Regions from separate parts of the Rhodoferax sp. GW821-FHT09E07 genome, predicted to be linked through region 2. Evidence: predicted binding sites of a transcription regulator. Region 2 holds the regulator's gene; each other region holds the start of a gene.

Region 1 (10,602 bases), on a different contig from region 2:
CGCGGGCGTGGTGTCGGCCACGCGGCAGTGGTGCACCGCCCGGCCCTTTCGCAGCACGGTCACTGCGTCGGCATAGGCCATCACTTCGCGGAACTTGTGCGTGATGATGATCACGGTGCACTCGCCACGGCGCGCAAAGTCGCGGATGTGGCCCAGCACCTCATCGGCCTCCTGCGGCGTCAGCACCGAGGTGGGTTCGTCCAGGATCAGCAGGCGGGGTTTCAGGTAGAGCTGCTTGAGCAGTTCCAGCTTCTGCTTCTCGCCCGCGGCCAGGTCGGCCGGGCAGGCGTCCAGGTTCAGGCTGAACGGGGTGGTGGCCAAAAAGGCTTGCAGCTCGGCGCGCTTGGTTTTCCAGTCCACCAGCAGCGGCACCTTGTCAGCCGCCAGTAGCAGGTTCTCGGCCACCGTCATGCCCGGCGCCAGTGTGAAGTGCTGGTACACCATGCCGATGCCCAGGGCACGCGCGATCACGGGGTTGGCAATGTCCTGCTCGCGACCGTCGACCATGATGCTGCCTTCTTCGGCGCGCTGGAAGCCGGCCACGCATTTCACCAGCGTGCTCTTGCCCGCACCGTTCTCGCCCAGCAGGGCATGCACGGTGCCGGGCTCCACGGTCATGGTCACGTGGTCCATGGCCGTGAAGCTGCCGAAGCGTTTGGTCAGTTCATAGGTCTCCAGCCGCAGCGCGCCAGTGGCGGGCTTGGGCGGTGGAATCAGGTGAGAGGTGCTCATGGTGCGTCCTTTAGCGGGTGGCCGACAGTTCGCCCGGGCTGCCCTGGGCCACGCTGCCAGGCTTGCAGGTCAGCACCAGGATCAGCAGCGTGAGCACATAGGGCACGGTGTTGAACAGGTGGTAGCCCCAGCCCACACCAACCGACTGCAGCGCCGGGCCGATCGCACCGGCACCGCCAAACAGCGCGGCGGCGCCAATGCAGCGCAGCGGGCTCCAGCGCGCAAAAATCACCAGCGCCACGGCAATCAGGCCTTGTCCGCTGGAGATGCCCTCGTTCCAGCTGCCGGGGTAGAACAGCGTGAGCGAGGCTCCGCCCAGGCCTGCCACCATGCCGCCCGCGGTGGTGGCCAGAATGCGGATGCCGGTGATGGAGTAGCCCAACGCACGGGCCGCGTTGGCCGAGTCCCCGGCCAAGCGCACCAAGAGGCCCCAGCGCGTGCGGGCAAAGCCCCACCACAAGAGCACTGCAAGCGCCAGGCCCAGCGGCAACAACATGTTGATTTGCAAGGCCGACTGCACCGCGGGTGAGCTGCTCCAGCCGCCCAGCTCCAGTGCGGGAATCTGCGGTGCCTGCGGCTGGATATAGGGCTTGCCCAGGTAGAACGCGAGCCCCGTGCCCAAGAGCATGAGCGCAATGCCGGTGGCCACATCGTTCACGCGCGGCAGCGAGCACAGCACGCCATGCAGCGCCGCCAGCATCCCACCCGCCAATGCGCCGCTGAGCACACCGATCCAGGCTGAATCGCCCAGGTAGGCGCCGGCAAACGCGGCCATGGCCGAGAGCACCAACACGCCTTCCAGGCCCAGGTTGATGCGGCCCGATTTTTCGGTCAGGCATTCGCCCAGGCTCACAAACAGGAACGGGGTGCCCACGCGCAGAGCACCGCCCACAATGCCGGCGAGCAAGGCAATCCACTGGTCTGCAGTCATGGGGTGTTTCCTTCCGGTGTGAGATTGGAGGCAGCCGCTGGTGCCTGCGGGGCGGGGCCGGCCAGTTGGGCCAGTTTGGCGAACAGCGCTTTCCAGTCCACATCCCGCAGCGCTTCGCTGGCGAGGATGAAGACGAATGCAATGCCCTGCAGCACCAGCACCGAGGCATCGGGCAGGCCCAGGCGGCGCTGCAGCAGGCTGCCCGCTGCGCCAAAGCCACCAAACAAAATGGCGACCGGGATGATGGCAATCGGGTTGTGCCGTGCGATGAACGACACCAGGATGCCGGCGTAGCCATAGAACGCGATCAGCGAGGCATTGGCATTGGTGTGCACCGCCGCCACTTCCACGGCACCGGCCAGGCCGGCGCAGGCACCGCCCAGCGCGCAGGCCACGATGACCAGTGCGGACGCCGGCAGTCCCACCAGTTGCGCGGTGCGCAGGTTGCCGCCCACCACGCGAATGGCAAAGCCCGAGGCCGTCCAGCGCAGCCAGATGCCCAGACCGATGCAGGCCAGCACACCCAGTGCCAGGCCCCAGTGCACCTCGGAGCCCGCAATCCCGCCGATGCGCAGCCCCTCCGACAGCGAGTAGGTGGCGGGCTTGTTCAGGCTGGCCGGATCGCGCATCGGGCCTTCCACCAGGTGCTTGAAGAAGCCGATGGCGATGTAGGCCAGCAGCAGGCTGCTGATGGTTTCGTTGATGCCGCGGTATTGGCGCAGCCAGCCCGCCAGTGCCACCCACAGCGCGCCGGCCAGCGCACCGGCCATGCAGACGATGACCGAGCCCGCCACACCATCGGGCAGCGGCACGCTGCGCGCCACCGCGGCGCAGGCCAGGCCGCCCAGCACCAGCGCGCCCTCGCCGCCGATGATGACCAGTCCGGCACGCGCGGGGATGGCCACGCACAGCGCGGTCAGCATCAGGGGAGCGGCGCGCTGCAAGGTGTTTTGCCAGGCAAACCAGCTGCCAAATGCACCCTGGAACAGCAGGGTCCAGACCTCCAGCGGGTTGACGCTGGCAAATGCCACCATCACGCCGAATACGAGCAGGGCCGCTGCAATCGCCATTACGGGCAGGGCCACAGGGGTCAGGGTGTTGCGCATGGGTCGGGTCCTTTATCCAAGCAGGCTCACGTGGGCAGCCACCACACGCCAGCCCTGGTGCGTGCGCATCCAGGTCTGGCTTTGGCGGCCGGTCTTGGCACTGCCCAGGCGCTGGAACTCGACATTGGCGGTGGCAAAGTCGCGCCCATAGGTGGTGATCACGTTCTTCAGCACCGCGCGCTGCAGCCCCTGGGGCGAGCGCCCGGCGCGGAACGACGCGATGGCGTCATAGCCGTACAGGTTTTCTGTGGCGCCGTAGCGCAGTGTGAGCGGGCTGTTCCAGAACAGCTCGTCCAGCACCGCCACATCGTTGTCCACCAGCGCGCGCTCGTAGCGCTCGCATTGCAGGGTCACTTCGGCCAACACGTCGGGCAGGTTGATGTCCACGCTAGAACTCCACAGGTTTGAGGTGTGCGGCGCCCGCTGCTTGCAGTGCATACGCCGCACGCAGGGCCAGGTCTTCGCGCCAGGGTGCGCTGATGATCTGCACGCCAATGGGCAGCCCGCCAGTGCCGCTGGGCCACATCGGTGCGGCCACCACAGGGCAACCGGCAAACGAGATGGGTTGGGTCAGCAGGCCGATGGAGGGGCGCGTAGGCAGCAGCGTGCCGTTGATGTCCAGCCACTCCGAACCCAGCAGCGGCGCGGCTACCGGCGTGGCCGGTGCCAGCAGCACATCCCAATGGCGCAGCAGCCTATTCACTTTGTCGCGGTAGATGCGGCGAAAGCGTTGCGCCCGCAGATACCAGGCCGCCGGAATCAACGCGCCCGCAATGAAGCGGTCTACTGACAGCGGCTCAAAGTCATCGGCCTGGGTGCGCAGATCGTCCAGGTGCTGGCTGCCGCCTTCGCTGGCCGTGACGATGAAGGCGGCTGCCCGGCCCAGCGCTGCGTCGGGCCACTCCACCGTATCCACCGCACCCAGCAGCTTGGCGGCGGTGGCCACGGCTTGGCGGGCCGGGTCGGTGGCATGGTCATGAAAGTAGCCGCCCAGCAGACCCACCCGCAAGCCCTGCACCCCCTGCTGGAGCGAGCCCACGGGCTGCACATGCACTGCGTGGCTGCCAGGGTCCAGCGGGTCCGGGCCCTGCAGCACGTCGTAGGCCAGGGCCAGGCTTTCCACCGAGTCGGCGAACGGGCCCAGGTGGTCGATGCTCTGCACAAAGGGATAGGAGCCGCGGCGTGACAGCCGCCCAAACGTGGGCTTGAGCCCCCACGTGCCACAGAAGGACGAGGGCACGCGGATGGAACCATTGGTGTCCGATCCCAGCGCAATGCCTATCTGGCCTGCGGCCACCGCTGCGCCGCAGCCGCCGGAGGAGCCACCCGCGGTGCGCGTCAGGTCGTGCGGATTGTGGGTGGGGCCGTAGTGCGTGTTTTCGGTGGTGAAGCCATAGGCGTACTCGTCCATGTTGAGTGATCCCACCAGCACGGCGCCGGCCGCCTGCATCTGTGCCACCAGAAAGGCATCGTGCGCGGCTGGCGGGTTGTGACGGTTCACCCTGGAGCCCGCGCGGGTCACCTCACCCGCCACGTCAAACAAGTCCTTTACCGCATACGGCACGCCGGCCAGTGGCGGCAGCACCTCGCCCCGCGCACGCCGGGCGTCCACTGCGTCGGCCTCCTGCAGGGCGCGCGGGTAGCTTGTGCTGGTGAAGGCGTTGATGGCGCCATCGGTGGTGTCGATGCGGTCCATGCAGGCCTGCGTGGCCTCGCGGGCGCTGACGTCGCCCGCCGCAATGGCCCGCGCCAGCGCAGCACTGGTGAGTCCCTGAATGTAGTTCGCTATGTTTTTCATAGCTTGCTGCGCATATTTGACAGGGGCTGGAAGGCCAAAGGCCTGTAGATCTCGGCCAGCTCGTCGTGCGGCTCCATGGGGGTGTCCAGCAGAAGCTGGGCCAACTGCGCGGTGCGTGTGAGGTGGGCCGCCACGCGCAGCGTGCGTGCTTCGTCCAGCGGCAGGTCCAGCGCCGCGGCGCTGGCCTTCACGTAGTTCAGGATTTCGGCTTCGGTCATGGCGGCCTCTCAAGGCGTGGTGGACTGGGTCAGGCGGGCCGCCAGGTAGGCGCGCCAGCCGCCGTGCGCGGTCACGTCCTGTGCGCTCTCCAGCGCGTGGCCTTCGCAGATGAAGCCGGTGACCCAGGTGCCGTCGGCCAGCTCCACGCGGCCCAGGCCCAGCGGCGGGGGGATGAGCGCCAGAAAACTGCCCACCTGTTCCTGGGGCATGTCCCACACCTCCAGCGCAATGGCCGCGCCACCGTTGGCCACGCGGCGCAGGCCGGGCTTGGGTGGCACGGTGCCGGGCAGGGCGTACAGGCGGTAGGCCGGCGCGGTGGTGGTGCTCTGTACCAGCCGGGCACCACGTTCCAGCAGCTGGCTGTTCAGCGGCATGCCCGAGAGGTGGGCGCCCACCACGGCCACCTGCATGCGTGCCGCACTGGTGGCAATGCCCGCCAGGGGCTGTGGCGCGGGCAGGGGCAGGTCCAGTGCCCCCTGGGGCAGGCCGGTGGCGTGGTGGTAGCGCTGGCCCAGCTCGGCCAGCGGCCAGTCGCTGCCGCAGGGCGCAATCAGCGTGATGCCAAAGGGCAGGCCGTCGGGGCGCAGGCTGCTGGGCACGGCGATGGCCGCGTAGTCCAGAAGGTTCACAAAGTTGGTGTACGCCCCGAGGTTGCGGTTCAGCACCACGGGGTTGGCCCGCATGGCGGCGATGGTGTAGTGCGTGGGCGCGGTCGGCACCAGCAGCACGTCGATGGCCTTCCACATGGCGGCGGCCTGCTGGCCACAGGCCAGCAGCTGGGTTTGTGCGGCGCACAGGTCGGCAGCGCTGTAGTTGCGGCCCTTGGCAATGATGCTGCGCACCGGCTCCATCACCTTGTCTTCGTGCAGGTCAAAGAAGGCGCGCACGGCGGCATAGCGCTCCGCCACCAGCGCACTCTCGTAGAGCAGGGTGGCGGCTTGCGCCAGCGGGGTGTAGTCAATCGGCACGGCCACACCCCCCATGGCGGTGAGCCGTGCCATGGCTTCGGTGAACGCCAGCTGTGCGGCCGCATCCCCAAAAAACTCCAGCTGCATGGGCACCCCAAAGCGGAATTGCTGGCCCCAGGGGGTGTGGGCCAGCGTCAGCGTGCGCGAATACGGGTCGCGTGCATCGGGCCCCTGCGCCACCGCCAGCACGCGGGCAGCCATGTCCACGGTGCGCGCGAAGATGGAGACGCAGTCCACACTCTGGGCGGCAGGCACCACGCCACGCGCGCTCAGCAGGCCTTTGCTGGGCTTGATGCCCACGATGTTGTTGAGCCCGGCCGGCACCCGCCCCGAACCTGCGGTGTCGGTGCCCAGCGCAAAGTCCACCTGGCCGGTGGCCACCACATAGGCCGAACCGGCACTGGAGCCGCCGGATACGTAATCGGGGTTGAAGGCATTGGGCACCGCGCCATAGGGCGAGCGCGTGCCGTTGAGGCCGCAGGCAAACTGGTCCAGGTTCGTCTTACCCACCAGCACCGCACCAGCATCGAGCAGCTTTTGCACCACCGTGGCGTGCGCGGCGGCTACGTAGGCAAATTCTGCGCAGGCGGCCGTGGTGGGGTGACCCTGGGCGTCGATGTTGTCCTTGATCGCAAAACGCAACCCCGCCAGCGGGCCGGTGCTGCTGCCCGCCAAAGGCGTGGCAAAGCGCGCGATCCAGGCCTGGGGGGCATCACCATCACTCCGGGAACTGCTCTGCACCATGTTGGAGTCCTGTCTTGTATCCAAGATGGGATTGCAAAAGCTGTGCCAAAAAAACCGGTCCCTGTGCCGTTCGGGCCTCGCCGGTTAAAATACGTCGCAAGGCCCGCTGCTCCGGCGGGCTTTGTCTTTTGTGTTCGGAGCCATGTAGAGGACTACCATGTATAAAAACCTCGCAGCCACTGTCGTGGCCGCTTGTTGTTTTCTGTTGGCGCCCCAGGGTGCCATTTCCCAGACCCCAACCCCTGCCAAGGACCAGCCGCTCAAGGTTGGCTTTCTGTACGTCGCGCCCCTGGGCGATGCGGGCTGGGTGCGCCAGCATGAGGAAGGTCGCCAGGCCGTGGCTGCCGCCCTGGGTGCCAAAGTGCAAACCACCTATGTAGAGAACGTGGCCGAAGGCCCCGACGCGGAGCGCGTGATCCGCGACCTGGCACGCCAGGGCTACCAGCTCATCTTCACGCCCAGCTTTGGCTATATGGAGCCCACGCTCAAAGTGGCGCAGGAGTTTCCGGATGTGAAGTTCGAGTCCATCACCGGCTACAAGACCGCGCCCAATGTGGCCACGGCCAATGCGCGCTACTACGAAGGCCGGTATCTTGCCGGCGTCGCTGCGGGGCGCATGACGAAGAGCAACCTGGCCGGCTATGTGGCGGGCTTTCCCATCCCCGAGGTGCTGCAGGGCATCAACGCCTTCACGCTGGGCATGCGCTCGGTCAATCCACAGGCCCAGGTCAAGGTGGTATGGCTGGGTGAGTGGTTCAACCCCACGCGCGAGCGCGACGCTGCCATGACGCTGTTCAACCAGGGCGTGGATGTGATCGCTTTCCACACCGGCTCCAATGCGGTGATGGCGGCCGCCCAGGAGCGTGGCAAGCTGGCCGTGGCCTACCACTCCGACATGCGCAAAGTGGCGCCCGATGCGCAGATCGTGGCGGTGACCCACCAGTGGGGCGCCTACTACACTGCGCGCGCACGGGCCGTGCTGGATGGCAGCTGGAAGAGTGGCAACGTCTGGGGCGGGGTCAAGGAAGGCATGATCCGCGTGGGCGACTTTGGCAGCAAGGTGCCCCAGGCCGTGCAAGCCGAGGTGCTGCAGCGGCAGAAGGACATTGCAGCGGGCAAGTTGCACCCGTTTGCGGCCCGGGCCGATGTGCGGGACAACGAAGGCAAGCTGGTGATTGCCAAGGGCAAGACCCTGGGCGACGCGGACATCCTGGGCATGAACTGGCTGGTGGCCGGCGTGCAGGGCAAGCTCAGCCATTAGGGGCCAGCGATGACATACCAGGTCAAGGAAATTTTCTACACGCTGCAGGGCGAGGGCTCCAACGCGGGCCGCCCGGCGGTGTTCTGCCGCTTTGCCGGCTGCAACCTCTGGACCGGCCGCGAACAGGACCGCGCGAGCGCTGTCTGCCAGTTTTGCGACACCGATTTTGTCGGCACCGATGGCACGCTGGGCGGCAAGTTCAAAACTGCGCAGGCGCTGGCTGAGCGCATTGCCGCACAGTGGCCCGACACCGATGCGGCGAACCGCTTTGTGGTGTTGACCGGCGGCGAACCCCTGCTGCAGGTGGATGCCGCGCTGATTGATGCTCTGCACGCGCAGGGTTTTGCCATTGCGGTGGAAACCAATGGCACGATCGCTGCGCCTGAGGGCATCGACTGGATCTGTGTGAGCCCCAAGGCCGGCTCCAGCTGGGTGCAGCGCAGCGGCCACGAGCTCAAGCTGGTCTGGCCCCAGCCCGGCATCACGCTGGCCGAATGCGAGGCGGCGGACTTTGAACACCGCTACCTCCAGCCCATGGACAACATCCTGCGGGCCGACAACACGCGGGCCTGCATCGCCCAGTGCCTGGAGCGCCCGCAGTGGCGCCTGTCCCTGCAAACCCACAAGATCACAGGCATCCGATGACCCAAGTGCCCGCCATTCCCCTTCCGCGCCGCTGCGAGGTGAGCCAGAAGTTCTTCTTCGACGCGGCCCACACGCTCAAGCGCACCCTGGACGACGCGGAGGAGGTCGCTGGCAGCCGCCGCATCCACGGCCACACCTACCACGCCGAAGTTTCCGTGGCCGGCAATGCCGACGAGGACACCGGCATGGTGGTGGACCTGGGCCACCTGCGCAACGCCATTGCCGTGCTGCGTCCGCGTCTGGACCATCACCTGCTGGACGAAGTGGAAGGCCTGGGGCCGCCCACGCTGGAAAACCTCGCCGCCTTCATTTGGCGCGCCATGGCGCAGGAGTTCAGCGGTCTGTGGCAGGTGCGTGTCTGGCGCGAGGGCATTGGCGACAGCTGCACCCTGCGCGCCTGAAGGCCTTGCTGCGCCTTCCGGTGGCGCCATAGGGGCTATGCGCAGCTTGGTATAGAGATTGCTGCGCCGCGTTATATGCTCGCCCGCATGAAAGCCTACCGCGCCTCCCTTTTATGGTTTGCCCCCGACGCCCCGGGGCAGGCCCGTTTTGAAACCGATGGCCTGCTCGTTGTGGGCCCCAATGCCCAAGGCACCCAGGTGGTGCAGGCCATTGGCGCATACAGTGCCATCGCTTCCCAGTACCCCGATGTGGCAGTGGAGCACTTTCCGGGCCGCATCATCGCGCCGGGATTTATCGACCTGCATATCCACTACCCGCAGACCAACGTCATCGGCTCACCTGCGCCCGGCCTGCTGCCCTGGCTGGAAAACTACACCTTTCCAGAAGAAAAACGCTTTGCAGCCCCCGAATACAGTGCGCAAGCAGCTACTTTTTTTGTAGCGGAACTGCTGCGCAACGGCGTCACCAGCGCGCTCACCTTTGCCACTTCGCATGTGGAATCGGTCCACGCGCTGTTTGCCGAGGCGCAGGTGCAGAAGATGCGCCTAATCACCGGTCTGTGCCTCATGGACCGCCATGCGCCCGCGGGCCTGCTGAACCAGGGGCAGGGCAGTGTGAGTGGCACCGAGCAAAGCCTGCGCGACACCGAAGCGCTGATCCAACGCTGGCACGGCGTGGACCGCCTGGGCTACGCCATCACCCCGCGCTTCGCCCCCACCAGCACCGAGGCCCAACTGCGCGGCGCGGGCGAGCTGGCCAAGCGCTACGGCGATGTATGGATCCAGAGCCATGTGGCCGAGAACAAGGACGAGATCACCTGGGCGCGCGAACTCTTCCCCGCATCCCGCAGCTACCTGGCCACCTACGACGACTTTGGCCTGATGCGCGACCGCGCCATCTACGCCCATTGCATCCACTTCGACGACGATGACCGGGCGCTGATGCGCGATGCCGGCGCCGCAGCGGCCGTCAGCCCCACCAGCAACCTGTTCCTGGGCAGTGGCTTCTTCGACTATGAGGGCGCCGACCGCGTGGGCTACGCCTACGGCCTGGCCAGCGATGTGGGCGGTGGCACCAGCTTCAGCCCTTTCCACACCATGCTGGCGGCTTACTACGTGGGCCGCGAGGGCCAGACCAAGCCCGGCCTGTCGCTCTCGCCCCAGCACCTGTGGTGGCAGCACACGGCAGGCGCCGCGGCAGCCCTGGGGCTGGGCGGTGTGGTGGGCGACCTGCAACCGGGCAGCGAGGCGGACTTTGTCATCATCAACCCCCAGGCCACGCCGCTGCTGGCGCACAAGACGGCGCTGGCGTCCAACCTGGACGAACTGCTGTTCTCGCTGATCGTCCTCGGCGACGACCGCTTGATTGAAAAGACTGTGATTTCCCAAGCCCACTAGGGCATGCGCCCATTTTTCAAGGAAACCATGATTGAGACTGAAGTGTCCGTGCCGTTGACACGGCTACAAATTGTGCTGGTGATTCTGGCGTTGGCCTGTGGCGGTTTCGCTATCGGCACCGGTGAATTTGCCATCATGGGCTTGCTGCCCGATGTGGCCAGCACCTTTGCCGTGACGACACCGCTGGCTGGCTATGTCATCAGCGCCTATGCGCTGGGCGTGGTGGTGGGAGCACCACTCATTGCCATTGCCGGCGCTAAATCCTCGCGCCGCACGCTGCTTCTGATCCTCATGGCCGTCTTCACGCTGGGCAATCTCGCCAGTGCGGTGGCGCCCGGTTTCCTGAGCTTTATCGTGCTGCGCTTTCTCTCCGGTCTGCCGCACGGGGCCTACTTTGGC
Region 2 (10,602 bases):
TTGCTAGGCAGCTTCAGGTCCGGCGTCAGCACCCAGGCGGTCCAGCCGCTGTAGTTCTTCTTCCAGTGGCTGGCCAGTTGGTTGAAGAAGTCCACGCCCTCGTCGGTTTGCGCCAATTCACGCGCGCCAAAGCGGGCGCCCTCGCCCTCCCCAGCCACACCGCCGATGCCGATACGTTCGCCATAGGGCGGGTTCAGCACCATCACGCCGCCGCCCTCAATCGGGGGCATGCGCTGCAGCGCGTCGCCGCCGCGGAACTCGATCACATCGGCCACGCCGGCGCGCTGCGCGTTGCGCTGCGCAAAGTCCACCATGCGGTGCGACACATCGCTGCCGTAGATCAGCGCGGTCTGGCCCGGATCGGGCTTGACCACGTTGGCAGCAGCCTCGGCCTTCATGTCCGCCCATTCCTGCGAACGGAAGGGGCGGTATTTCTCGAACGCAAAGCGACGCAGCGAACCGGCCGCGATGTTGCAGGCAATCTGCGCGGCTTCAATGGCCACGGTGCCGCTGCCGCAGCAGGGGTCGTACAGCGGCATCAGGTCGTCGTCCCCCGAGGCCCAGCCGCTGGCGGCAATCATGGCGGCGGCCAGGGTTTCCTTCAGCGGTGCATCGCCCTTGTCTTCGCGCCAGCCGCGCTTGAACAGCGGCTCGCCCGAGGTGTCGATGTACAGCGAGCAGGCGTCGGTGGTCAGGTGGGCGTAGATGCGCACATCGGGCCACTGCGTGTTCACATCAGGGCGCACGCCGTTGGCCACCTCGCGGAAGCGGTCGCACACGGCGTCCTTCACCTTGAGCGCGGCAAAGTTCAGCGAGGTCAGCGGGCTGTGCTGCGCCGTCACCTCGACCTTGATGCTTTCCTTGGGGGTGAACCACTGCTCCCACGGCACTTGCAGGCCGGCGCGGTACAGGTCCTGCTCGCTCCGGTACTCGGTGTACGACACCAGCACGAGCACGCGCTGGGCCAGGCGGCTGTAAAGGTTGAGCAGCATGGCGTGCGCAAACGAGGTGCGCACGGCCACGCCGCCACGCTGCTTGGTCACGCAACCGGGGGGCAGACCGGTGATCTGCAAAATCTCCGGCGCCAGGTACTCCTCCACGCCGGCTGCGCAGGGGAGAAAAAGGGTCAGTTGGTTCATAGCGCTTTGCGGAGTGAGGCGGGGGCGATCTTCAGGCCCTCGCGGTATTTGGCCACGGTGCGCCGTGCGCACTCGATGCCCTGCTCCTTGAGCATGTCGGAAATCTGGTTGTCGCTCAAGGGCTTTTTGGCGCTCTCGGAGGCGATGAACTGCTTGATCAGCGCGCGCACCGCGGTGCTGGAGGCATTGCCACCGCTCTCGGTGCCCAGGCCCGAGCCAAAGAAGTACTTAAGCTCAAAGGTGCCAAACGGCGTGGCCATGTACTTGGCCGTGGTCACGCGGCTGATGGTGGACTCGTGCAGGCCCAGCTCGTCGGCAATCTCGCGCAGCACCAGGGGGCGCATGGCGAGTTCGCCGTGGGTGAAGAAGTTTTTCTGCCGCTCCACGATGGCCGTGCTCACACGCAGGATGGTGTCAAAGCGCTGCTGGATGTTCTTGATGAACCAGCGCGCCTCTTGCAGACGCTGCTGCAGCGCAGCGTGGCCCGCACCGTCGCGGCCACCACGGTGGTTGCGCAGCACATTGGCGTAGATGTCGTGCACTTTGAGACGCGGCATGACGTCGGGGTTGAGCTGCACACGGAACTTCGGAATGCCGCCGGCCTTGCCGATGGCCACCACGAGCACGTCGGGCACGATGATGTTGCGCTCTACGTCCACAAAGCGGCGCCCGGGCTTGGGCTCCAGCCGGGCGATCAGCGCAATCGCCTCGCGCACCAGCGTGTCGCTGCCCACACCCATCTGCACCAGACGCTTGATGTCGCGCCGCGCCAGCAGATCCATGGGCTGGCGGCAAATGCCCAGCGCGACCTGCAGCACCTCCAGGCGGTCATGCTCGCCATCTTCTTCGGCATTGGCCAGCAAATGGGCTACTTGCAGACGCAGGCATTCGCCCAAATCGCGCGCCCCCACGCCCACAGGCTCCAGGCTGTGCAGCAGGCCCAGGGCCACGGTGAAGTGGTGCGCCAGGTCCTGCAGTTGTTCTTCGTCGCCGGGGTTCAGGCTGCGCGCCAGGTCTTCCAGCGGGTCTTCCAGGTAGCCATCGTCGTTGAGGGATTCGATGAGAAAGCGCAGCGCGGCCGCATCGGTGGCATTGGTACGCAGGCTTAGGGCCTGGCGGTGCAGATAGGCTTGCAGCGATTCGGTGGAGCGCGCCAGCTCGGTGGCGTCCTTTTCTTCGTCGTCACCCAGGTTGTTGGCCTTGGCCTTGGCGTCCACACCCCACTCGCCATCGTCGGGCGTCATTTCGGTGGTGCCGTCGCCTTCCCAGTTGGGTTCGTCGCTGCTGCTCAGCGGCGCCGCTTCTTCATCGCTGGAGGCTCCAGCCCCCGTGGATGTTGCGTAGTCAGCTACAGAATTAGGAGCGTATTCAGCGTCACCGGTCTCTGACAGCCGATCGCCTTCGCTCACCGTTGCGTCGGAGGTGCTGAGCCCGAAGTCCTCGCGCTCGGCCCGGTCCTCGGTCAGTTCCAGAAACGGGTTTTCGTCCAGCATCTGCTCCACCTCCTGGCTCAGCTCCAGCGTGGAGAGCTGCAGTAGACGGATGGACTGCTGCAACTGGGGCGTGAGCGCCAGGTGTTGGGAGACGCGTAAGGAAAGACCCTGCTTCATCACATCTTGAAGTGTTCGCCGAGATAGACGCGGCGCACATCGGCGTTGTTCACGATCTCGGAGGGGGTGCCCTGCGCCAGCACATGGCCGTCACTGATGATGTAGGCGTGGTCGCAGATGCCCAGGGTTTCGCGCACGTTGTGGTCGGTGATCAACACCCCGATGCCGCGTCCCTTAAGGAAGTTGATGATGCGCTGGATCTCGATCACCGCAATCGGGTCGATACCGGCAAACGGCTCATCCAGCAGGATGAAGCGCGGCCGCGTGGCCAGCGCCCGTGCAATCTCCACCCGGCGCCGCTCACCGCCCGACAGGGCCAGCGAGGGCGATTCGCGCAGGTGCTCCACACGCAGATCCTGCAGCAGTGCGGTCAGGCGTTTTTCAATCTCGACCGACGTGAGCGGCTCGCCCGCCTCGTCGCGCTGCAGCTCCAGCACGGCGCGCACGTTGTCTCCCACATTGAGCTTGCGGAAGATGGACGCCTCTTGCGGCAAATAGCCCAGTCCCAGGCGCGCGCGGCGGTGGATGGGCATGTGCTCGATGGACTGGCCATCAATTGTGATGTCCCCAGCGCTGGCGCGCAGCAGGCCCACGATCATGTAGAACGAGGTGGTTTTGCCCGCACCGTTGGGGCCCAAGAGGCCGACCACTTCGCCGGTGCGCACGGCCAGCGAGACATCCTTGACCACCTGGCGTTTGCCATAGGATTTTTGTAAATGCCGGGCTTCCAGCCGCCCGGTACTGGTGTCCGGGGCTTCTTGGGGAATGTCGCTCACTGGGCGGGCTTCTCAAGTTGCGGCGTGGCACGCAGGGTGGCGCCGGGCTGGGGCGGCGTGGCGGCCTCGGACTCGGGTTTGGGCGTCAACATGGCGCGCACGCGGCCGGCCGGGGCGGCAGCCGTCTTGGGGGCGCCGTCCACGGTGAATTTGTCGGTCAGGTTTTCATAGAGGATGACGGCGCCCGTCACCTCATCGGCCAGCGTGGCCCCGCGCAGGCGGCGCAGCTGGGCTTTTTTGACAAAGCGCACGGTGTCGGCCTTGCCGTCGTACTCGATGGTGTCGCCATCACCTTCAATGAACTCGTCCAGGCCTTCTCGCTTTTGCCGGAAAAACGCGGGAGTGGCGGTCGAACCGGTCACCACGCCGTACTGGTAGCCATCGGGGTCCTGGCGCACCTCAATCTGGGCGCCACGGATCAGGATGCTGCCCTTGGTCAACACCACATGGCCGGTGAAGACACTGACCTGCTTCAGGTCGTCATAGCGCAGGGCATCCGCCTCCACGTTCATGGGCTTGTTTCGGTCGGCTTTTTCGGCCCACGCAAGGCCGCCTGCGCTGGCAAACACCAGCGACACGGTCACAGACAGGATGGTTTTTTTCATAAAGGCACGAAACTTGCTCGAAAAGCGCTTCGGCCATTGTACCGAGCGCTTTGCGCATTTCGCGCCTTGGCGGGTTCAGCCGTCGGCGTTAATTTTTTTGACCAACGCCTGCAACACTTCGGCAGCCCGGTCGTTCTCCACCTGGCAGGTGCCCGCATTGGCATGGCCGCCCCCGCCGTAGGACAACATCAGCTCGCCGATATTGGTTTTGGAGCTGCGGTTGGTGATGGACTTGCCGGTGGCAAACACGGTGTTCTGCTTCTGCAGACCCCACAACACGTGGATGGAAATATTGGTCTGCGGGAACAGCGCGTAGACCATGAAACGGTTCACTGCAAAAATGGTGTCTTCGTTGCGCAGGTCCAGCACCAGCAGGTTGCCATGCACGGTGGAGCAGCGCAGCAGCTGCTCCTTGGCCTTGGCGGCGTGGTCAAAGTACAGCTCCACGCGCTCCACCACATCGGGCAGCTGCAGAATCTCGTCAATGCCGTGGTGGCGGCAGTACTGGATCAAATCCATCATCAGCTGGTAGTTGCTGACGCGGAATTCACGGAAGCGGCCCAGTCCAGTGCGCGAGTCCATCAGGTAGTTGAGCAGCACCCAGCCCGTGGGGTTCATGATCTCGTCGTGGCTGAAGCGGGCCGAATCGCCCTTGTCCACGGCTTCCATCATGTCGTGGAAGCGGGCCGGAAAGCGGCTGGCGCCGCCATAGTGGTCGAACACCACGCGCGCGGCCGAATCGGCGTCGGGCAGGATGATGTGGTTGGGGCGCTCGCCCGTGTTGCGCACGGTCTCGGACTCGTGGTGGTCAAAAGCCAGGTGCACGCCGGGCACATAGGGCAGGTTGGTGGTGATGTCGCGGTCGGACACCTCCACCTTGCCATCCTGCATGTCCTTGGGGTGGACGAATTTGATCTCGTCGATCAGGTCCAGCTCGTTGAGCAGCACCGCACACACCAGCCCATCAAAATCACTGCGGGTGACCAGCCGGTACTTCTGATGTGCCATGGGGAAACTCTCCACAAAGGGGTTGAATGACAAATCATTCTAGCCCTGTGGATTGCCTCTGCGGCCCGCGCAGAGGCGTGTTTTTTAGCGGGCGGTACGCGCTTGGACGATCAGCGCGTCCACGATCTGCAGCGCGCGCTGCATGTTGCCGGCGATGGAGCCATCGGTGTAGTAACGGCCAGCCACACCCAGGGCGGGCACGCCTTCCACCTTGTAGGCGTTTTGTAGCTGGGCGGCCTTGGTCGCCTTGGTAGCCACGCTGAACGAGCTGTACTGCTCGACAAATTTGGCCTTGTCCACGCCCTGCTTGGCCACCCATTCGACGATGGCATCACCACCGCTGAGGTTTTGCCTCTCCACATGGATGGCGGCAAACACCTTGGAGTGCAGCTTTTCCACCAGGCCCATGGCCTCCAGCGCGTAGTACAGGCGCTGCTGGGGCACAAAGCTGTCCTGGAAAGCCACAGGCACGCGGCGGAAGGACACGTCCTTGGGCAGCTTGGGAATCCAGGCCTGCAAGGTGGGTTCAAACGCATTGCAGTGCGGGCAGCTGTACCAGAAGAACTCCACCACCTCGACCTTGCCAGCAGGGGCCTCCACGGGAGCGCGGGGGTCCACAGGCTGGTAATCAGTGCCCGCTTGCGGGGCTTTGGCCTGTGCCTGGGCGCTGGCGGCCCACAGGGCGGAAGATGCGATGGCGGCGCCAGTGGCGGCTTGGGTAAATACGCGACGTTTCATGGGTTCAAAAGCTCCAAAGTGCCTGGATGGGAGTGGACTGGGCGGGGAAAGTTCCAGCGCTGCTTAGCGCTGCACGCGCACCAAGGCGGTTTCCAGACCGCTCTTGTCCAGCTTGTCTTTGGCTTTGTCGGCGTCGTCCTTTTTGTCGAACGGGCCTACCCGCACGCGGAACACCGGGCGGCCCGACTGCTCGCGCTCGGAGATCTTGGTCTCAATGCCGCTGAGCGACAGCTTGGCGCGGTGGGCCTCCGCATCTTCAGCGGTACGGAATGCGCCCACCTGCACAAAGTAGGTGAATGCATCGGCCTCGCTGGCTGCGCCCGCCTTGGCCTTCGCCAGGTCGCCCAGGGGGTCTGCCGACACAGCGGGTTTGAGTTCGCCCTTGGCGTCCGGCTTGGCGGCCTTGGCATCCTTGGGGTCTGCCTTGCCATCGGTCTTGGCATCGGCTTTGACGTCTGCCTTTGTCTCCGGCTTGGCGGCCTTGGCGCCCGACGCGGCAGAGGCCGGTGCGGCAGCAGTGGGCACCGCAGGCGCAGGGTTCTTGCCGTAGAGCAGCGCGTTGGGATCCCAGTTCTTGTTCTTCTGGGCTTCGGCCGCGTCCTGGTCGGCGCTGCGGCTCTGGCTCTTGTTGATGAAAGGCACGGGCACCTTGGTGACGTACACCGCCACGGCCAACGCGGCCCCCAGGCCCACCACCACACCGACGATGAAACCCACAATGGTTCCGCCACGTTCAAACTTCATGTGCTGCTTTCTCTCTCTTAATCAGTGAGGGTCACAGCACATTGCTAGGCAAGTGGTCTGACCCCCAAGTCTCACATCTTTTGCGGGGCACTCACGCCCAGCGCCGCCAAGCCATTGTGCAATACCTGCGCGGTGGCTGCGACGAGCGCCAGACGCGCCAGTTTTACCGCTTCGTCGTCCACCAGGATGCGCTCGGCATCGTAGTAGCTGTGGTAGCTGGCGGCCAGTTCGCGCAGGTAGAAGGTCACGTCATGCGGCGCGTTGTCGGCCGCTGCGGCGGTCAGCATCTCGGGGTACTTGGCCAAGAGCAGCATCAGGGCCTGGGCCTGCGGGCTGTCCAGCGCCGACAGGTCCACACCCTTGAGGCTGGCTACATCCCCACCCCAGGTGGCCAGCACCGAGCAGATACGCGCATGCGCGTACTGCACGTAGTACACCGGGTTGTCGTTGTTCTTGGTGACGGCCAGGTCCACGTCGAAGGTGTATTCGGTGTCGGGCTTGCGGGACAACAGGAAGAAGCGCACGGCGTCCTTGCTGGTCCATTCGACGAGGTCGCGCAACGTCACATAGCTGCCCGCGCGCTTGCTGATCTTCACCTCTTCGCCGCCCTTGACCACGCGCACCATGGTGTGCAGCACGTAGTCAGGGTAGCCCTGGGGAATGCCCACGCCTGCGGCCTGCAGGCCGGCGCGCACGCGGGCGATGGTGCCGTGGTGGTCCGTACCCTGGATGTTCACCACCTTGGTGAAGCCACGCTCCCACTTGGCGATGTGGTACGCCACATCGGGCACAAAGTAGGTGTAGGTTCCGTCCTGCTTGCGCATGACGCGATCCTTGTCGTCGCCATAGTCGGTGCTCTTGAGCCACAGCGCGCCGTCCTGCTCGTACGTCTTGCCGGCGGCCTGCAGGCGCTTCACCGCGTCGTCCACGCGGCCGCTGGTGTAGAGGCTGCTTTCCAGGTAGTAGTTGTCGAACCTCACCGCAAACGCCTGCAGGTCCAGGTCCTGCTCGTGGCGCAGGTAGGCCACGGCGAACTGGCGCATGCCGTCCAGGTCGTCGATGTCGCCACTGGCAGTGAACTCACGGTCGTCGGACTTGACGGTCTTGCCCGCCAGGAAGTCGGCGGCAATGTCGGCGATGTAGTCGCCGTTGTAGGCTGCGGCCTTCTCGCCGCTGGGCCATTGGTCGTCACCGGGCTTGAAGCCCTGGGCGCGCAGATGGGTGCTGCTGGCCAAGGTGCCAATCTGCACGCCCGCGTCGTTGTAATAGAACTCGCGGTACACATTCCACCCCTGGGTTTCCAGCAGGTTGCAGATGGCATCCCCCAGCGCGGCCTGGCGGCCATGGCCCACGTGCAGCGGGCCCGTGGGGTTGGCCGACACAAATTCGACCAGCACGCGCTGGCCGTTGGAGGGCTGGTAGCCAAACTGGGCGGCCTGGCCCAGCACCTCGCGCACGATTTCCTGCTTGGCCGCGGGTTTCAGGCGGATGTTGATGAAGCCGGGGCCGGCGATCTCGATGTCCTGCACCCACTGGGCATACACGGGTGTGGCCAGCAGCGCGGTGCGCAGGCTCTCTGCCAGGGCGCGGGGATTTTGCTTCAGCGGCTTGGCCAGTTGCATGGCGGCCGTGGTGGCGAAATCGCCGTGGGCCGCCACTTTGGGGGATTCGAAGGCGGCTTTGGCACCCGCGCCAGGGGAGAGGGTGTCCAGACAGGCGGCCAGCGCCTGCAGAAGGTCGTGTTTGACAGTGAGCATCTGCCGATTTTACGGGGCTGCCCCGAAACCCCGACCAGCGGTCAACGGCGCTGTCATCTTTTCGTTATAAGCTTCAAACCGTTAGGGGTTTTCTGCAACGGCGGCCTCGCTGCCACTTTTTGATAGGACGACTGATGAAACAACTGATCTCCCTCGTGGCTCTGGGTCTTGCTTTGGCCGTGGGTGGCGCACACGCCGCTGACCCAAAACCCGCCGCTGCCAAGAGCAAGCTGGCCACCTGCAGCTCGGAGGCCAAGGGCCTCAAAGGTGACGAGTACAAAAAGAAACGCGATGAATGCATGAAGGGCGATGGCGCCGCCGCCGCACCAGCCGCCAGTGCGGCCCCGGCGCCCAGCCCCGCCTGCGAAAAGTCGGCTGCCGACAAGAAGCTGCACGGCGCTGCCAAGAACGCCCACATCAAGAAGTGCATGGCGGACGCGAAGTAAGAGCCAGCCGCTCCCCCAAAAGCCCGCCCAGTGCGGGCTTTTTTACGCCCCCGATTTACATTCCAATAGCCAGCGCCAGCCCCACAAACACCGCAAATCCCACCCAGTGGTTGAGGCGGAAAGCCTTGAAGCACCCCTCACGGCTGCGGTCGGCGATCAGCGTGCCGTGCCAGACCACCTGCGCCCCCGCCACCGCCACACCCAACCACCAGGCCCAGGGGCGCACCAGCGCCGACTGCACCAGCCAGGACCACAGCGCCAGGTAGACAACGTAGAACCCCAGCACAGCCGTTACGTCCCAACGGCCCAGCGTGATGGCCGAAGTCTTCATGCCGATCTTCAGGTCGTCATCCCGGTCCACCATGGCGTACTCGGTGTCGTAGGCCAGCACCCAAAACAGGTTGCCGACCAAAAGTGCCCAGGCCTGCCAAGGCACCGCCCCCGTAACGGCGGCTAAGGCCATGGGAATGCCAAAACTGAAGGCCACACCCAGCACCGCCTGCGGCATGGAGACATAGCGCTTGGCATAGGGGTAGACCAGGGCCACGGCCAGTGCGGCAAATGACCAGGAAATCGTGGCGGCGTTCGTCGTCAACACCAGGCCAAAGGCGGCCAGCGCCAGCACGGCGCCCACGGCCAGCGCCTCGCGCGTGGAGATTCGCCCGCTGGTCACTGGGCGCTGTGCCGTGCGTTTCACGTGTTTGTCGAACTCGCGGTCGGCCACGTCGTTGACGCAGCAGCCCGCGCTGCGCATGAGTATGGTGCCCAGCGTGAACACGGCCAGTAGGTGCCAGCCGGGGAAACCACCCGCCGCCAGCCACAGCGCACTCAGCGTGGGCCACAGCAGCAGCAGCCAGCCCGCGGGGCGGTTCCAGCGAATCAGGTCCAGGTAAAGGGAGCGCTTGGAGGAAAAAAAGGAGGGCACAGATTTGCTATGAATAAGAGAGCTACAAGCCAAATATTGACGGGGGCTTGTGGCCCATTTTGCTCAAAAATCAGGACAAACGCGTGACACCGGGCAGTTCGCAGCCATAGACCGCGTTGCGCAGCGCGGCAATAGCCTCGTAGCGGGTGAAACTGCGCCGCCACGCCAGCACCACGCGGCGCGTGGGCGGAGGCAGCTTGCCGTCCTGCACCGGCAGGTATTTCACAAAGGGTTCGTCGCCGCGGCGCTTCTTGGTCTCAAACGCATCCTTGGGCACGGAGAGGCGCGGCACCAGGGTGATGCCCATGCCCGCGGCCACCATGTGTTTGATGGTTTCCAGCGATGAACCTTCAAAACTCTTGCGGATGCCTTCTGCGTCACTGGAGAAACGCGCGAACTCGGGGCACACCTCCAGCACGTGGTCGCGGAAGCAGTGGCCATTGCCCAAGAGCAGCATGGTCTCGCTCTTGAGCTCTTCGGTGGTCACGCTGTCTTGCTTGGCCAGCGCATGGCTGGTGGGCACGGCGGCAAAAAACGGCTCGTCGTACAGCGGCGCCAGCGCCAAGCCCGTGTCGGGGAAGGGCTCGGCCAGGATGGCGCAGTCGATCTCGCCGGTGCGCAGCATTTCCAGCAGCTTGACGGTGAAGTTCTCCTGCAGCACCAGCGGCATCTGGGGCGACTTGGTGATGACCTGGCGCACCAGGTCCGGCAGCAGGTAGGGCGCGATGGTGTAAATCACGCCCAGTTTCAGGGGACCGGCCAGTGGGTCCTTGCCGCGCTTGGCGATGTCTTTGATGTTGGCGGCCTGCTCCAGCACGCTTTGTGCCTGGCGCACGATCTCTTCGCCTAACGGC
Region 3 (10,602 bases), on a different contig from region 2:
AGATGGGTGGACAAAGTTTAAATCGGATTGTGGCTGCGATACTACGGTCCATGCAGCTTCAGGAAATACTCTATTCGCAGGGCTTTGGCACGCGCCGGGTGTGTGCGGGTTTGATCCAACAGGGTCTGGTGCAGGTCTACATGCCAAATGACACGCTAGCCCCCGTCGCCATTGAACAAGCAGCTACTGAATTTGTAGCAGAGGGTTTGCGTTTCAAGGTGCAGGGTGTGGAGTGGCAGTACTTCGAGAAGGCCTACATCGTGCTGCACAAGCCAGCTGGTACGGAGTGTTCGCAAAAGCCCTCCACCTACCCCAGCATCTACACGCTGCTGCCATCTCCGCTGCGCACAAGGCCGCAAAAAGCCGCTGTGCAGGGCGTGCAGGCTGTAGGCCGGCTGGACCAGGACACCACGGGCATGCTGCTGCTCACCGACGACGGTAAGTTCATCCACAAAATGAGCTCTCCGCGCCACCATGTGCCCAAGGTGTATGACGTGACAGTGAAGCACCCGTTGGATGAAAAGCAGGTTCAAAAGCTGTTGGCTGGCGTGGTGCTGGACGATGACCCCAAGCCCGTGCGCGCCGCCGCCTGTGAGGCTGTGGGCGAGTTCCACTTGCGCCTGACCCTGACGGAGGGCAAGTACCACCAGGTCAAACGCATGGTGGCTGCGGTCAGCAACCGGGTGGAAGGGCTACACCGTTCCAAAATCGGTGGCATGGCTTTACCGGCCGATCTCGCGCCTGGTCAGTGGCGGTGGCTGAGTGCCGATGAATTGGCTGCCGTGCAGGCGGTGGGCTAGAACCATGAACGCCATGCTCGATGCCTTCTGGCGCTCGGTGGCGTACTGCCTGCACCCACGGGTGATTGGCCTCTCGCTGTTGCCGCTGCTACTCATGATCGGGCTGATTGCCGGGCTGGGCTATTTTTTCATGGACGCCGCGCTGGCGGCCGTACAGCGCATGCTGGAGTCCTCCGACCTGCTCAACAGCCTGTGGGCATGGCTCGAATCGGCAGGTGCGGGTAAATTGAAAACCGTACTGGTCCCGCTGATCGTCATCGCTGTGGCCACGCCCCTGATTGTGATGGCCTGTCTGTTGTTGGTTGCCATGCTGATGACGCCACTGATGGTGCGCCTGGTCACCCGACGCCGTTTTCCACAGCTGGAGCGCACCGGCGGTGCTTCCTACGCTTTCAGCATCGTCTGGGCCTTGGGCTCCACAGTGCTGGCGCTGTCGGCCATGCTGCTGTCCGCGCCGCTGTGGTTTGTGCCTCCGCTGGTACTGATCGTACCACCGCTGATTTGGGGCTGGCTGACCTACCGCGTGATGGCGTTTGACGCGCTGGCCGACCATGCCACGGCCGAAGAGCGCCATACCCTGTTCCAGCGCCACCGCTGGTGGCTGCTGGGCATGGGCGTGTTTGCGGGATACCTGGGGGCCGCGCCCAGCCTGGTCTGGTCCGTGGGTTTTGTGGCCGTGGCCATGGCGCCATTCCTGATCCCCATTTCCATCTGGCTGTACACCCTGGTGTTTGCTTTCGCGTCGCTGTGGTTTGCCCACTACTGTCTGGCGGCGTTGCAGCAACTGCGCTGGGAGCGCGCCCAGGTGCCACCTGCGCCACCCCAGTCACCTGAATTGCCCGTCAACCCTCTGGAGCTTGCATGAACGTTGGTTTGGTCATCATCGGAGACGAAATCCTGTCGGGCAAGCGTGCCGACAAACATTTGTCCAAAGCCATTGAGCTGTTGGGCGAGCGGGGTTTGCAGCTGGCCTACGCAGACTATGTGGGTGACGACCCCGAGCGCATCACCCAGACCTTGCAGCGTGCGTTTGCCTCGGGCGACGTGGTGTTCTCATTTGGTGGCATAGGTGCAACACCCGATGACCACACGCGCCAGTGCGCGGCGCGTGCGCTGGGCGTGCCACTGGAATTGCACCCGCAGGCCGAGCAACTGATCCGCGAGCGCATGCAGGACGTTGCCATGGAGCAAGGCTTGCCCTACGAGCCTGATCGCGCCGACAACGTGCACCGCCTCAACATGGGCATGTTTCCCCGCGGTGCGGCCATCATTCCTAACCCCTACAACAAGATCCCCGGCTTCAGCTGTGTGGGGACCCAATCCGGCGGCGTGCACTTTGTTCCCGGCTTCCCGGTGATGGCCTGGCCCATGGTGGCATGGGTGCTGGACCAGCAGTACGCGCACCTGCACCGCCGCCAGGGTTGGCTGGAGCGATCTGTGGTCGTTTTTGGTGCCATGGAGTCCACCCTGACTCCCTTGATGGAGGCGTTGGAGCGCCGCCACGCGGTCAAAGTGTTCAGCTTGCCCAGCGTGGACCACCCGGAATGGGGGCGCCACATCGAGCTGGGTGTGAAGGGTGAACCGGCTGCGGTGCAACTGGCGTACGCGGGTCTGCTGGAAGGGCTGAATGCACTGCAGATGTCGCTGGGCCCTGAGTTGGTGCGAGGCTGATTCTGCACAGAACTAGTGCGCACCAACATTGCACCAATATGGTGCAATGTTGGTGCAAAAGGCGGTTACACGGCTGCATCTTTGCGGTGCGCCACCCTAAAACGCCGGTTTCTCAGGGCAGAATACGGCGGTTTCTCTAAATTGCCCAGCTGGCGGCTTTTGGCACAAAAGCTGCATTGAAGACGGGGCAATTCTTTTTTACAACCGTGCAACAGGAGTATTTGATGGCCAAGACCGTCGCAGACGTGATGAAGATGGTGAAAGAGAACGAAGTCAAGTTTGTTGACTTCCGTTTCACCGATACCCGCGGTAAGCAGCAGCACACCACCGTGCCTGTCTCGCATTTCGACGAAGACAAGTTCACCTCCGGCCATGCGTTCGACGGTTCTTCCATCGCCGGCTGGAAGGGCATCGAGGCTTCCGACATGTTGTTGATGCCCGATCCCAACACGGCCAACATCGACCCCTTCTTCGAAGAAACCACCATCATCATGAACTGTGACGTGGTGGAACCTGCTGACGGCAAGGCCTACGACCGCGATCCCCGTTCCATCGCCAAGCGCGCAGAAGCCTACCTGAAGGCTTCCGGTATCGGCGACGCAGCCTACTTCGGTCCTGAGCCAGAATTCTTCATCTTCGACGGCGTGCGCTGGAGCACTGAATCCAACAACACCTTCTACGAAATCGACGAGTACGAAGCACCTTGGAACACTGGTTCCAAGCTCGAAGGCGGCAACCGCGGCCACCGTCCCACAGTGAAGGGCGGCTACTTCCCCGTGCCTCCAGTCGACAGCACGCAAGACATGCGCGCAGAGATGTCCCTGATTCTCGAATCCCTGGGCATCCCAGTTGAAGTGTTCCACCACGAAGTGGCGGGCGCTGGCCAAAACGAAATCGGCACTAAGTTCTCCACCCTGGTGGAACGTGCTGACTGGACCATGCTGCAAAAGTATGTGGTGCACAACGTGGCCAATGCCTACGGCAAGACCGCCACCTTCATGCCCAAGCCTTACCACGGTGACAACGGTTCCGGCATGCACGTGCACCAGTCCGTGTGGAAAGACGGCAAGAACCTGTTTGCTGGCGACGGCTATGCCGGTCTGTCTGACTTCGCGCTGTACTACATCGGCGGCATCATCAAGCACGCACGTGCCCTGAACGCTATCACCAACCCCGGTACCAACAGCTACAAGCGCCTGGTTCCTCACTTCGAAGCTCCGGTCAAGCTGGCGTACTCCGCCAAGAACCGTTCCGCTTCCATCCGCATCCCGTTTGTGGCGAACCCCAAGGGCCGTCGCGTGGAAGCCCGCTTCCCCGATCCATTGATGAACCCCTACCTGGGCTTCTCGGCCCTGTTGATGGCAGGTCTGGACGGTGTGGAAAACAAGATCCATCCCGGCGAAGCAGCCACCAAGGATCTCTACCATCTGCCTCCCGAGGAAGATGCCAAGGTACCAACCGTGTGCCACAGCCTGGACCAAGCGTTGGAGCACCTGGACAAGGACCGCGGCTTCTTGACCAAGGGTGGTGTGTTCACCGACTCTATGATCGATGCCTACATCGATCTGAAGATGCAAGAAGTGACCCGTTACCGCATGTCGGTACACCCTGTCGAATACGACATGTACTACTCCCTGTGATTTCCGCTGCCTCTGCGGCAGTGGTTTTCTGTAGAAAGGACGGCGCAAGCCGTCCTTTTTTTTGCAAACACACCGATACAGATTTGTGTCCAATTGGCAGGGATACTGGTGGCGGTTTTGTTTTTGGGCACTTTTTGGCGCATACTGAATCCACCGCCAGGCACCCCGTTAGCGCGGACACAGCATGAATACCCATTCTTTGATTTTTTTGATAGCTTTTGGCTCGCTTTCCGGCGCGTTCGCGCAGGAGCGCATTTACCGTTGTGGCAACGAGTACACCAACACGGTGTCCGAGGCCCAGGCGAAGAACTGCAAGTTGATCTCAGGCGGCAATGTCACCGTCGTGCAGGCACAAAAGCCTGGTACGAAAGTCGCTTCAGCAGCGCCGAGCCCGGCGCGTGTGGATTCACCCGATCAGCGTGCCAAAGATTCGGATGCACGGCTGATTCTTGAGGCGGAACTCAAGAAGGCTGAAGCCAAGCAGATCGAGCTGCTCAAGGAGTACAACAACGGTGAGCCTGAAAAGCTGGGTCCTGAAACCCGCAACTACCAGAAGTACCTGGACCGCGTGGCCGAACTCAAGGCCGCCATTGCCCGCAACGAGAGTGACATTGCCGGTATTCGCCGCGAGCTGGGCCGTGTGCCCGGTGGGGCTACGGCCCAGTCTGCGCCACTCGCCAAATAGCGGTGCCGCGGTTGTGTGGCCCGGCTGGCTGCGCCGTATTTGACTATTTCCATGCCCGTGACCCGCACAGACCCTATCCCCGAGCGTTTCCAATCGTTTGACCTGCTGGCCACCCTGGTGGCTGTGGTGTATGCAGATGCCTCCGTGCAGTTTTCCAACGCTGCGCTGGAAGATGCGCTGGGCACTTCGCGCAGAACCATTGTGGGTTCCAGCTTCGCGGATGTATTCACGGAGCCGGCCGCCTTGCAAAGCGCGCTGGAAGGGGCCGCAGAAAACGCTTTTGCGGCCTTGCGCTATGACGCCTGGCTCAAGCGCGCGGCGTTGGACCCCATGCCGGTCCACGTGATTGTCACGCGCACTGAGTTCTCCGAAGAAATCATCATCGAGATGGTGCCTCTGGAACAGCAGACCCGCCAGGACCGCGAAGAGCGTCTGGCTGAGCAAGCGCAGACCAACAAGGAACTGATCCGCAACCTGGCCCATGAGATCAAGAACCCCTTGGGTGGTATCCGTGGCGCAGCACAGTTGCTCGAGATGGAGATGGAGTCGCCCGAGCTGACCGAATACACCCAGGTCATCATCCATGAGGCAGACCGTCTGCAAAGCTTGGTGGATCGGCTCTTGGCACCCCATCGCAGGCCCCACCTGGTGGGCGACGTGAACATCCACGAAGTGTGCGAGCGTGTGCGCTCGCTGATCATGGCCGAATTCCCGCGCGGTCTGCGTGTGGTGCGTGACTATGACACGTCGATCCCGGAATTTCGTGGGGACCGAGAGCAACTCATCCAGACGGTATTGAACATCGCCCACAACGGCTGCCAGGCCTTGTCAGAGCGCATTGCCGCGGGCGATGCACGGCTCACATTTCGCACGCGTGTAGCCCGTCAGGTAACGTTCGGTAAACAGCGCTATCGGTTGGCATTGGAATTGCATGTCATCGACAACGGACCTGGTGTGCCAGATTCGATCAGAGACCGCATTTTTTATCCGCTGGTGTCGGGCAGAGAAGGTGGTTCGGGGCTGGGGCTGACATTGGCGCAAACCTTTGTTCAGCAACACCACGGTTTGATTGAAGTGGATAGCGTGCCAGGCCGAACGGATTTCAAAATACTGATCCCGTTACCGTAAACACAAAAACACAAGGGTGCGCCACAACATGAAGCCGATTTGGATCGTAGATGATGACCAGTCCATCCGCTTCGTGCTGGAGAAGGCGCTGCTGCGTGAGCATCTGCCCACACGCAGCTTTTCCAATCCACGCGATGTACTGAGTGCCCTGGCCACGGCCGCGGACGATGAGGGCCCCCAAATTCTGGTGAGCGATATTCGCATGCCAGGCGGATCCGGGCTGGATCTGCTCGACAAGGTCAAGGCCAAACACCCCGGTTTGCCCGTCATCATCATGACGGCATTTTCCGATCTGGACAGTGCTGTAAGCGCCTTCCAGGGCGGTGCCTTTGAATACCTGCCCAAGCCGTTTGACCTGCCCAAGGCGGTGGAGTTGATCCGCCGTGCGGTGGAAGAAAGCCAGCGCGAAGAGGTGGCCGAAGAGCGCATGGCCGAGTCCCCCGAAATGCTGGGCCAGGCACCCGCCATGCAGGACGTGTTCCGTGCGATTGGCCGGCTGAGCCAAAGCAACGTCACGGTCATGATCACTGGCGAATCGGGCTCCGGCAAAGAGCTGGTGGCGCGTGCGCTGCACAAGCATTCGCCGCGCGCCGACGGCCCCTTTGTGGCCATCAACACCGCGGCCATTCCCAAGGACCTGCTGGAGAGCGAACTCTTTGGCCACGAGCGCGGTGCCTTCACCGGAGCGCAGACTATGCGCCGCGGCCGCTTTGAGCAGGCTGATGGTGGCACGCTGTTTCTCGATGAAATTGGCGACATGCCGTTTGAGCTGCAAACGCGTTTGTTGCGCGTTTTGAGTGACGGACATTTCTACCGCGTGGGTGGTCACAGTGCCGTCAAGTCGAACGTGCGCGTGATTGCGGCGACCCACCAGGACCTGGAGCAGCGCGTCAAGGATGGCGTGTTCCGTGAGGATTTGTTCCACCGCCTCAACGTGATTCGTCTGCGGCTGCCTGCTTTGCGTGAGCGCAAGGAAGATGTGGCCATGCTGACGCGCCACTTCCTGCAGCAAAGCGCCAAGCAACTGGGCGTGGAGCCCAAGCGAATTTCCGATACCGCGCTGGCTTGGCTGGAAGGCTTTGGCTTCCCCGGCAATGTGCGTCAGCTAGAGAACATCTGCCACTGGCTTACGGTGATGGCGCCGGCGCAGGTGATTGAACGCAAAGATCTGCCGCCCGAAGTGAGCATGGGCCGCGAGGGCTCGGGCCTGCCAGCGCCTGCGGCAGCACCGGTGCTGACGGCCTCCTCCGAGGTGCTGGGCAAAGATGGCTTGGCGTATGCGGTTCCTTCTGTTGTTGCTCCCGCCATGGAGTCAGAGCCTGATCTCTCCCACGTGCTGGCCCGTGCCGCCGCGGCCCATGGGCCGCTGGAGGGCTGGGAGGCCGAGCTGGAAACCGAGGCGGTGGCACTGTTGGGTTCGGGCCAGGCCGATGTGTGGGATACGTTGACGCGGCGTTTTGAGTCACGCCTCATCCTTGCCGCCCTGGCGAACACCAAGGGGCGCCGAATTGAAGCTGCGCAGAAACTCGGCATTGGCCGTAACACTATTACGCGCAAGATCCAGGAGCTGGGTCTCGAATAGTCGATACGTGTTTTAGGCTGCTAGCCCCCGTGGAATATGCGCGGGTAGCTCCTGAAATGATAGTAAAAAGGCCCGTGTCGTGCGGGCCTTTTGCCTTTTATGGGTCAGTCCAGCGCGATATCGACCACCACCGGCGCATGGTCACTGGGACGCTCGTTCTTGCGTGGCACCTTGTCGATGGTGCAGGCCCGCACCAGCGGCTTGAGCGCATTGCTGACCAGGATGTGATCGATACGCAGGCCGCGGTTGCGGCGAAAACCTGCGTCGCGGTAGTCCCACCAGCTGAAGCTCTTGGGCGGTTGCGCAAACAGGCGGTGGCTGTCGGTCAGCCCCAGTGCAATCAGCGCACGCAGGTGGTAGCGTTCTTCCTCGGTGCAGTGGATGGTTTCAAACAAGGCAGCCGGGTCCCACACGTCATCATCGTCAAAGGTAATGTTGTAGTCCCCCATGATCACCAGCTGGGGGTGCGCGGCCATCTCCTCCTTGACCCAGCGGCGTAGAGCGGTCAGCCACTCCATCTTGTATTCAAACTTCTCACTGCCAGGCTCCTGGCCATTGGGGAAGTACCCACCGATCACTCGCACACCGTTGACCGTGCCCGTGATCACGCGTGCCATGTCGTCCTCAAACCCGGGAATGTTCTTCACCACATTGGTAATCGGCGTGCGGGCGAGCAGGGCCACACCGTTGTAAGTTTTTTGGCCAAACCACTGGGCCGTGTAGCCTGCGGCGGCAAAGGCGTCGGCAGGAAATTTGTCGTCTGTGAGCTTGAGCTCCTGCATCGCCAACACATCCACCGGATTGGCCGCCAGCCAGTCCAGCACCTGCGGCAGGCGTACGCCCAAAGAGTTCACGTTCCAGGTGGCAAGTTTCATGGTGATGGGGTGCATGAGTCGAAAAAAGGGAGGGAAGTCGGCGCCCTTGGGGGGACACAATGGCTACGCTTTCATCCGCGGCGCATTGTCGCACCTCGCGCACCGAAGACTCCATCTCACCCTGCAGCGTGAAGCACGCGGATTTGGTGTCGCCAGCGCTGTTCAACGCAGCCACATGCCGTGGATAACCCGCCCATGGCGGAAGCGAATTCAGCCCTGCGCCTGGTAGCTCTCCAGCCAGGCCGGAAAGTCTTCGGCCGGCATGGGGCGGGCGATGAAATAGCCCTGGGCCATGTCGCAGCCAAAGGCGGCCAGTTGATCCCACTGTGCCTGAGTTTCCACGCCCTCGGCCACGGTTTTGCAGTCCAGGTCGTGAGCCAAGTCGATGGTGGAGCGCACGATCACCGCCGAGTCATTGGCCCGCGACATGTCGCTCACAAATGACTTGTCAATCTTGATGTAGGACACCGGCAGTTTTTGCAGGTAGCTCAGCGACGAGTAGCCGGTGCCGAAGTCGTCCAGGTACAGCGTGATGCTTTCCAGGCGTAGGCCGTGCAGCACGCGCAGCGCCAGCTCGGCATCCTCCATCACCGCGCTTTCCGTGATTTCCATCTCCAGCAGGCCAGCGGCTGCGCCCCACTGGGTTTGCCAACGGCGGATTTTGTCGAGCAGGTCGTCGTCCCGTAAATTGCGCGCCGACAAGTTCACCGCAATGGGAAGTGCATGGCCTTGCGCTTGCCACGCCTGGATCAGGCGCACGCCGGTCTGGATCACCCATTCGGTCAGGGGTCTGATCAACCCTGTGTGTTCTGCCAGTCCAATGAATTCTCCGGGCGGGATCACCCCACGTTCGGCGTGGCGCCAACGCACCAGACCTTCCACACCGCACACCCGGCGGGTGGCGATCTCTACCTTGGGTTGCACATAGAGCATCAGGTCGCCGGCCTCAATGGCCCGCTGCAACTCACCGGCCATGTTCAGGCGGTGCGCCTGGTTTTGGCTCATGCTGGGGTCATAAACAATATGGCGCAGTCCTTTTTTCTTGGCCTGGTGTACCGCAATGTCCATATGCCGGTAAAGATCGTGGGGCGTAGTACCGTGGCCGGGGAAAAGGCTCACGCCGATCCACGCGGACACGTGCAGCGCGATGTCGGCCACAGCAAATGGGCGGGCCAGCGCGTCCTCCAGGCGCCGCACCATGGACAGGGCCGCCCCCACGTCACTGCCCGGCAACAAGATCGCAAATTCGTCGCCCCGCAGGCGTGCCACCTTGGCGGATGGCGTAGCGGCGTCGCTCATGCGGGCCCCAAACTCCTGCAGCATCTGGTCCCCGCGGCTGAAGCCCAGGGCATCGTTAATTTCGCTGAGGCGCTCAATATTGGCTTGCAACACCGCAAAAGGCTGGCGCCGCCGTGTCGAGGTCTCGATGGCATCCACCAGCAGCGCGGTGAATTGCGCCTCATTGGGTAGTCCGGTGAGCGGATCGTGGAGGGACAGGCGCTGCATCGCGTCCTCCACGCGTTGTTGCTCGGCACGGGCGCGCAGGTTGGATATGCCAAAGGCCAGGTCGTCGGCGGATTCGGTCAGCAGGGTGATTTCATCGGTGCCAAAGGGTTCAGGCTGTGCACCGTAAATCACCAGTGCACCGATGACCGCACCGCCCACGTGCAGTGGGCACGCCACGGCATGGGCATGGCCATGCAGGTTGGCCTGCCAAGGCACGCGGCCAGACTCCTGGCGCGGATCCTGGTCGGTGCAGGTCTTGCCTGTGCGGATGGCAGTGGTAACGACACCGCGGTCCTGCCCATCGTCCACCCAGTGGTTGTCCTGCATTTGCAAGCCCTCCAGCCCGGCGGGATGTCCGCATTGGGCCATGGGGCGTAGGGGGGCGCCCGGCTCAGTGCCCACATACCAGACCACCGCCATCGGGTATCCCCCAGCTTCCACAATCGCGCTGCACATGCCGTTCAGCAAGGCCTTCTTTTCAGTGGCGCGTAGCATGGCGCGGTTGCCTGCACTCAAGGTACGCAGGGCGCGGCTGGCACTTTCCAGTTCATGCACGCGCTGCTCTAGCTCCTTGTAAAGTCCTTGGATCTTTTCCTCTGCAAGTTTGCGCTCCGTGATGTCGGAGCCCAACACGTAGTAACCGCTGACCTGGTCTTGTGCATCGCGTTTGGGCATGTAGCGGATGAGCTGCCAGACGCCGGGGAATGGTTGCCAG

What was found. The regulator sigma-54, encoded in region 2, starts transcription at its own class of promoters, with help from an activator protein. The targets are predictions, from matches to a motif close to TGGCANGNAANCTGCTTT.
Region 1: atzF (allophanate hydrolase) is a predicted target of sigma-54. The motif match lies at 6,529-6,546, and genes of this name have one in related genera.
Region 3: glnA (type I glutamate--ammonia ligase) is a predicted target of sigma-54. The motif match lies at 2,632-2,649, and genes of this name have one in related genera.

What each region holds. Positions count from the first base shown of each region.
Region 1 is NZ_JBWKOP010000001.1:220,739-231,340, forward strand. It holds gene AC07OE_RS01090 (ABC transporter ATP-binding protein) at 1-732, opposite strand, end outside; gene AC07OE_RS01095 (ABC transporter permease) at 743-1,663, opposite strand; gene AC07OE_RS01100 (ABC transporter permease) at 1,660-2,769, opposite strand; gene hpxZ (oxalurate catabolism protein HpxZ) at 2,782-3,156, opposite strand; gene AC07OE_RS01110 (AtzE family amidohydrolase) at 3,158-4,567, opposite strand; gene AC07OE_RS01115 (DUF4089 domain-containing protein) at 4,564-4,785, opposite strand; gene atzF (allophanate hydrolase) at 4,795-6,498, opposite strand; gene AC07OE_RS01125 (BMP family ABC transporter substrate-binding protein) at 6,656-7,759, shown strand; gene queE (7-carboxy-7-deazaguanine synthase) at 7,769-8,404, shown strand; gene AC07OE_RS01135 (6-carboxytetrahydropterin synthase) at 8,401-8,805, shown strand; gene guaD (guanine deaminase) at 8,893-10,203, shown strand; gene AC07OE_RS01145 (MFS transporter) at 10,207-10,602, shown strand, end outside.
Region 2 is NZ_JBWKOP010000009.1:99,524-110,125, reverse strand. It holds gene AC07OE_RS18340 (THUMP domain-containing class I SAM-dependent RNA methyltransferase) at 1-1,139, opposite strand, end outside; gene rpoN (RNA polymerase factor sigma-54) at 1,136-2,749, opposite strand; gene lptB (LPS export ABC transporter ATP-binding protein) at 2,749-3,525, opposite strand; gene lptA (lipopolysaccharide transport periplasmic protein LptA) at 3,522-4,130, opposite strand; gene AC07OE_RS18320 (exopolyphosphatase) at 4,206-5,138, opposite strand; gene AC07OE_RS18315 (thiol:disulfide interchange protein DsbA/DsbL) at 5,223-5,876, opposite strand; gene AC07OE_RS18310 (SPOR domain-containing protein) at 5,940-6,620, opposite strand; gene argS (arginine--tRNA ligase) at 6,692-8,377, opposite strand; gene AC07OE_RS18300 (hypothetical protein) at 8,512-8,823, shown strand; gene ubiA (4-hydroxybenzoate octaprenyltransferase) at 8,879-9,748, opposite strand; gene AC07OE_RS18290 (LysR substrate-binding domain-containing protein) at 9,819-10,602, opposite strand, start outside.
Region 3 is NZ_JBWKOP010000001.1:571,053-581,654, forward strand. It holds gene AC07OE_RS02785 (16S rRNA pseudouridine(516) synthase) at 51-800, shown strand; gene AC07OE_RS02790 (EI24 domain-containing protein) at 805-1,665, shown strand; gene AC07OE_RS02795 (competence/damage-inducible protein A) at 1,662-2,471, shown strand; gene glnA (type I glutamate--ammonia ligase) at 2,696-4,111, shown strand; gene AC07OE_RS02805 (hypothetical protein) at 4,296-4,796, shown strand; gene glnL (nitrogen regulation protein NR(II)) at 4,848-5,924, shown strand; gene ntrC (nitrogen regulation protein NR(I)) at 5,953-7,506, shown strand; gene AC07OE_RS02820 (exodeoxyribonuclease III) at 7,611-8,381, opposite strand; gene AC07OE_RS02825 (EAL domain-containing protein) at 8,592-10,602, opposite strand, start outside.